DNA from 2 places in the Sporosarcina sp. FA15 genome. Region 1 is predicted to be linked to the other one. Evidence: riboswitches for the same ligand, from Rfam matches in the RefSeq annotation. Region 1 holds a riboswitch; the other holds the start of a gene.
The links. A riboswitch is a leader RNA that binds a small molecule or an ion and turns the genes downstream of it on or off. The one in region 1 is predicted to bind preQ1.

Region 1 (3,540 bases):
TCATGCGATGGACTATAAGAAAGTGACTCTTTCTTAACTAAAAAAGACAAGCCTATGGAGAAGACATCAGCCGCCAAAATTGTATCTTTGGTGGCTATTATCCAGCTAAGAAGCCCCGCTATTCTTTCGTCCCAAAAAGATTTAGCACTTTGTGTATGTATGGATTTGGAGCGCGACGGATGAATAAGCACCATACGATTACCGAAAAAAAGTGTAGGGATGCGACGAAGTCGCATCCCTACACTTCAAGACATCTCGGTAATCGTATAGAGGTCGTTCAATCCAAAGCAATCCAAAAGTAACTGCACATGAAGCGCCTAGTGTTTGATTAAGTGATTTTCAGGTTGTTTTTGGTTAATCAACACATGTGACATTTTTACTGACTAAAACTCTGTATACACATCATCTCAACTAGCGAGTTAAGATGATGGTATACAAAAAGCCCGAAATGCATGTAGCATCCCGGGCAAGAAATTTCTTATATAAAACGCACAACTTCATCTAAAGGCAAGCGGGAAGACCCGTATGCCGGGGCAGCGGCCTTTCCTAAGGCAATCAGTACAATTGGGAATTGATCACTAGGAAGGTCGAATCTCTCAGCAAATTTCACTTTATCAAAGCCACCTATTGTTGAAGTATCATAGCCTTTTTCTTTGGCAATCAACAGCAATTGCATAGAAACTAGCCCTGCATCGAAAGAAGCGATATTCATTCTTGCCTCTCTTGGAATAGTTGGATAGACCGCATTCGTACTGGCAATCGTACGATCTTTAATCGACTCATCCATATGACCTTCTGCAACATTTTGTGTATAGATTTGCTCCACCTTTTTATACGCATCGATATTACCTAAGACAGCGATAACGGCAGATGAATCCCCCACCTGGACTTGATTGTTAGCGATTACTTGCAGTTCTTTCTTCACCTCGGGGTCTTGGATAACTATAAAACTCCAAGATTGCAGGTTACTAGATGAAGGAGCTATTGTTGCCAGCTTCAGCATTTCTGCAATTTCCTCTTTTGCGATTGTAGCGTTCGGATCGAACACTCTTACCGATTTTCTGTCCTTCATTACACTATATAAATGTGAGTTCAATGTTGTAGTCATTGTATTGCCTCCCTTTCTAAAACTTACTAATAGTAAGTACCTATATTCAACTTACCATTAGTAAGTTTGTTATGTCAACCCTAACGATACATGTTAAGATAGATGAAAGATAAAGCAGAATGGAGGTTCGACTAGTGAATCAACCGAAAAATTGTGGGAATTCATCACATGTCTGCAACAACTTTCACGATACAATTGAATTTATTGGTAAGAGATGGATGGGGGTAATTATTTATACACTAATGTCCGGACCCAAGCGTTTTCATGAAATCACTGAAGGTATTCCAGGGATATCAGATCGACTTTTAACAGAACGGTTGAATGAATTAATCAAAGAAGGCCTCGTTACAAAAAAACAACTTGAGCCTTCTTCTACTATAGTTGGATATGAGCTAACGGACAGCGGGATGGAATTAAAAGAAGTTATTACTGCCATACGGAACTGGATGGCAAAGCGAACAAACCTTTAGATCAGAAAGGTTAGAAAATTCATTAAACTCCCAAAGAAGAGCTATTTCCCCTAGAGGTTGATAGCTCTTTTCCCTCGCCTTGATTAACCACATTCATCATTCCTACACTTTTCTCGATCATTTATACCGAGCTGTTCCATGGCCCAACGAGACTCTGACATCGATATTTATCCTATCCAAATTCTTACTTCTTCATTTTTCACATGTATTGACATGTACGAATCAAAAACACTATGATACACTGGATTGCAGGCTTTTTAACACGTGGTTCGTCAACCATCCCACGCTAAAAAAACTAGGAGGAAATGAATAATGAAAATAAAAACAATGGCCATTAGCGGGATTATCGCCGCTTTATATGTAGCTGTTTCCCTATTAATAGCACCATTAGCATACTCAGCCATCCAATTTAGAATCCCTGAGATGTTCAACCATCTTGTCGTGTTCAATAAAAAGCTCATATTTGGAATTGTGCTTGGTGTATTTGTGACAAACTTATTTTCCCCACTTGGTATGTATGACTTATTTTTTGGGGTAAGCCAATCAATCCTAGCCCTTTCAATTACGATTTTCTCTGCTAAATTCATATCTGGAATATTCAAGCGAATGGTCTTCAACACGCTTGTTTTCACCTTTACAATGTTCATCATTGCTTTCGAGTTGAATCTAGCATTAGAACTGCCTTTCCTACTTACCTGGTTAACAGTCGCAATAGGTGAATTCGTCGTTATGGCTATCGGGATTCCGATTATGATGATTTTAAATAAACGTTTGAAATTCGAAAAACTTATTTAACATAACCCATCCCCACCATTTCACTGTTAGCGATTGAAATAGAGGGATTTTTTAAGGAGATGGATCGATGTACATAACAATCCAAGAAACCGCTGAACATCTAGGTATGCCTGTCGAACAAGTAGAAAAGTACGTGCGGGAAGGTCGCATCCGTTCCGTCCATGATGGTGAAAAATTCCTTATTAACAAAGATCAGTTTGGACTCTATTTAGAACAGCTCGAAATGTTAAAACACCAAATCGATGAATGGCGGAACGAACCTATTCCACCCGATCGTGACATTAAAGATGAAGATTGAAAAACCGGTTGAAAATCTACGGATTTTCAGCCGGTTTTGTTTTATTTAAGATAGGGTATCGTTCCGTTAAAGGTATGGAAATCGCTATAAGAGAAAATACTAAATACATCGATTGGTTGCTTTCAATATGCTTTGCTAGTATAGTAAGAAGCTGTTTCCAAATTACCAGCTCCACGAGGGGGAATTATGAAGAAAATTTCAAATGTCTTTTACATCACAATTGGTCTGATTATTTTGACCGTCGGATATGGCGCGTTTGCACCTGAAAGTTTTGAGGCTGTTACAACGAATGTCCGAAACTTTGTTGCGTCGTCTTTCGGTTGGTACTATATGCTGCTCATGTCATTTATGTTAGCGCTCAGTTTCTTTTTCATCGTCAGTCCATACGGAAAAATCCGGCTTGGAAAAGATACGGACCGTCCGCAGTTTTCAACAGTTACATGGGTTGCCATGCTGTTTTCCGCCGGGATGGGTATCGGCCTAGTCTTTTATGGTGCCGCTGAACCATTATCACACTTTGCAATCAGTCCTGCTTCGGAAGATCCAAATACGGATGCTGCTTTCAAAGAAGCCTTACGTCAATCTTTCTTTCACTGGGGGATTCACATATGGGCCATGTACGGAGTCATTGCGCTATCTTTAGCCTTCTTCCAGTTCCGCAAAGGGGAACCGGGATTAATTTCAGCAACATTGAAGCCGATATTCGGTGAAAAAATGGTTGGACCATGGGGTACTCTCGTCGATGTACTCGCCGTTTTCGCAACAGCATTCGGCGTTGCTACATCACTCGGCTTCGGCGCTGTTCAAATTAATGCAGGCCTAAACTACTTATTTGGTGTTGAGATCAATATCTTTTCACAATTTGTCAT
Region 2 (3,540 bases), 1.9 Mb from region 1:
TTTGAATGATGAGGCGTCAGTCATGGTTGCGACAAATGCATTCGGCATGGGAATTGATAAATCCAATATCCGCTATGTTATTCATTACCAGATGCCGAAAAATATGGAGAGCTATTATCAGGAGGCAGGGCGTGCAGGACGTGATGGGCTTGACAGTGCTTGTACTGTGCTATTTTCATCACAGGATGTACAAACCCAGCGTTTCTTGATTGATCAATCACAAGACCCAAGCAGAATTCCGGCAGAGCTTGAAAAATTGCAGTCAATGATTGACTATTGCCATACAGAAACATGCCTTCAGAAATTCATTATTTTGTATTTCGGAGAGACAGATGTGAAGGACTGCGGTCGCTGTGCAAATTGTACCGACACACGTGAAAGTACGGATGTGACTGAAGACGTTCAAAAAGTATTGTCATGTGTCATTCGAATGGGACAACGGTTTGGCAAGGCGATGATTGCACAAGTATTAACAGGATCTCGGAACAAGAAGGTGATTGAATTCGGTTTCGATAAATTAACGACATACGGTTTAATGAAAGGGCGTAGCGCAAAGGATATATCTGATTTCATCGAGTTCATCATTTCAGAAAGTTATCTTGGCGTGGAGAATGGGCAGTTTCCAACCATTTACGTCAGTGAACATGGGAAAGATGTGCTGACAGGCAAAGTGACTGTCAATCGAAAAGTGACTGTTATTACAATGCAAGTTGCGAATGATGATCCACTATTCGACCAGCTTCGTGCACTACGTATGAAACTGGCTCAAGAAGCGGGTGTACCGCCGTTCGTCGTCTTTTCAGATAAAACGTTGCGTGATATGGCGGCCAGAATGCCTGTGACTAACGATGATTTCCTCGAAGTAAATGGTGTTGGTCTTGCGAAATTGGAAAGATACGGGGAAGCATTCATGGAAGAAATCAAGACTTTTCAAATGCAAAACGCATAAAAAATACCCGGACAATGAACAGTCCGGGTATTTTTTTGTTTATCAAATTATCTATTATCAACTTTTTCCGGATACATATCGTGATTCATCATCCGGTGTTCCGCCATTTGTTCATATTTTGTTTCGGGTTTGCCATAGTTGCAATAAGGATCGATTGACAAGCCGCCACGCGGCGTAAATTTCCCCCATACTTCGATATAACGCGGTTCAATTAGTTTGATTATGTCATTCATAATAATATTGACGCAGTCTTCATGAAAGTCGCCATGATTTCGGAAACTGAATAGATATAATTTGAGTGCTTTACTCTCCACAAGTTTTTTATCCGGCACAAAACTGATATACATCGTCGCGAAATCGGGTTGCCCTGTCATCGGACAAAGTGATGTAAACTCCGGACAGTTGAATTTAACAAAGTAATCGCGATCCACATGCATATTGTCGACAGCCTCTAAAACATCGGGGTTGTACTCGTACACGTATTTCGTGTTTTGATTGCCGAGCAAAGTTAAGTCGGTCAATGTTGCTTCATCTCTTCCAGCCAATTAAAAAAACCTCCCGTATATTTTGTCAGGGAGGTCCATAGGCGCCGGGAAAACGGCCATATCGAATGCACATGGCGTAAATTCCGTCATCCATAGTTTTTTATAGAGGGTCGCTATGAACCTCTCCCGAACAGGGTATTCATTTCGTATCTGACATTATAGGACGTGCGATGATTTGTCAATAGATCCTTTTTTCTTCAAGCCAATCAAGGCATATAAAGCGACAGCGAGGAGGATGAATCCTGTCAGCATGAAAGCGCCTCGGTACTCCAAGTCCAAGAATCCAATCAAGCTTGAACCTGCAACGACACCAATCGAGAAGAACGCGTAAAAGTAACCATATGCTTTCCCGCGAAATTCAGGAGATGAAGAATCGATTAGCAGCGAGTTGATGGATGGGAAGAGGAAAGCGAATCCAGCCCCATAAATACACATTGCAATATATAAGTAATTCAATTCCTCAACTTGACTCAGGAACAGCATACTTAATCCCATAAGTGTTATTCCGAATGCAAGTGTCACAACTGGCCGTACACGGTCAAAAACTCGATTGATGGGCAATAAGAAGATGAGAATAGCGACGACGCCAAATGTGCTTAGTAACAACCCCGTTGTTTTGGTATCAAATCCAAGTGATTCAACTTTTAGCGGCAACACAAGGGCAAGTACACCTTGTGAGAACATTAAGAAGAATGCTCCCGCGAATGCTCTGACCATCCCCGGATGTTGGAAAAGATATCTGACACGGAAACTGTCAGCTCCTTTTGAAGGCTGTTTTCGTACATATGTAAACGATCGGAGAACAAAGAATGCAAGTATTGCCAGTAGCATCATGATGCCGCCGTTGACCGCCATAATGAAAGGTGTACTTGTTTTAGCTGCCACAATACCACCATAAGCTGGACCGATAATCGCTGCCAATCCAACGAATGCACCTGAAATTGCAACACTTTTACCTCGTTTAGATTCTTCTGCACGATTTGCCAGGAAAGTGAACGCAGCTGGTACAATTAGCCCTTCCATAAAACCATGGACAAAGCGGACACCGAGCAATGACATTGGTCCATCAACAAACGCGTAGAGGAAGAGAGAGAGTGCCGAAGCAAATAGTCCAAGTACGAGTATGAAAAAAGGTCCTCTTTTGTCAGTCATGAAACCGGAAATGACATTCCCGATAGTATTTGAAAATGAATACATACCAACTGCAAGTCCAACTAAAAATGGTGTAGCACCAAGAGATAATGCAAATGGGCTCATGACAGGCAGTTGCGAAAATAAATCAAAAAACGAGAAGAAAACGATGAGGTAAACAAAACCACGCATAATGAAGCCTCTTTTCAATTAATAGATAACATCCTACCCTATACTTTAGCATTATTTGGACCTAAGGGGAAAAGGAGAGATTGTGAACAAAACATATTCTTTAGCAATTAATGAAAGATAACGATAAGATTAATGAAATATATGAATGGGTAAAGGGGGAAACGGTGAGTGGTCTTTTTTACAAACTTATTTAAAAAACAAGATGATAGCGAAATTGTAAATGAAATTGAAAAGCGATATATTTTCGTTCAACTAGACTTGGAACATTATTCCGAACCGTTTTTTGCGAGGGATTTAGTAAACATGCCCTCTCCCGATTTGAAACAACCTGAATATAGGGGCGTTCACAAATCATTTGCTGCAGGAGTGTCATTAATCCCGCATCTTAAAGCAGATACTTCTATCGAATTGTTCATTCTAACGGATTATTTCGATGTGGAGGAAATCATCAAAGCGGGTATTGCTGTGAAGCATGTGCAATCTTCTGTTGATAGGATAATGATGGAAGCAATTATTTGGAAGGGTAACGGTCAGGTGGAAACAATTCCATTTTTGCTGAATCTCCGTCTTGAAGACGAGAGCTCCCGATTGGCTGCAGCATTAATCAGTGTTCAAAAAGAGATACCATTCTATTTTGGGCAGATTGTGAATGAAGTGTTCACAATAGAAAAGCAACTGCTTGTGAACATGCCCGAAGCGGTCCAAGAAGATATGCAAAACACT

Region 2: another riboswitch for preQ1. It lies ahead of queF (preQ(1) synthase); the one in region 1 lies ahead of ACP8HG_RS15400 (QueT transporter family protein).

What each region holds. Positions count from the first base shown of each region.
Region 1 is NZ_CP188818.1:3,283,844-3,287,383, forward strand. Features, by position in the region: gene ACP8HG_RS15390 (nitroreductase family protein) at 479-1,108, opposite strand; gene ACP8HG_RS15395 (winged helix-turn-helix transcriptional regulator) at 1,243-1,578, shown strand; PreQ1 riboswitch class I at 1,837-1,883, shown strand; gene ACP8HG_RS15400 (QueT transporter family protein) at 1,891-2,373, shown strand; gene ACP8HG_RS15405 (excisionase family DNA-binding protein) at 2,441-2,671, shown strand; gene ACP8HG_RS15410 (BCCT family transporter) at 2,858-3,540, shown strand, end outside.
Region 2 is NZ_CP188818.1:562,148-565,687, forward strand. Features, by position in the region: gene recQ (DNA helicase RecQ) at 1-949, shown strand, start outside; gene queF (preQ(1) synthase) at 997-1,494, opposite strand; PreQ1 riboswitch class I at 1,581-1,624, opposite strand; gene ACP8HG_RS02750 (MFS transporter) at 1,651-2,817, opposite strand; gene ACP8HG_RS02755 (hypothetical protein) at 2,986-3,540, shown strand, end outside.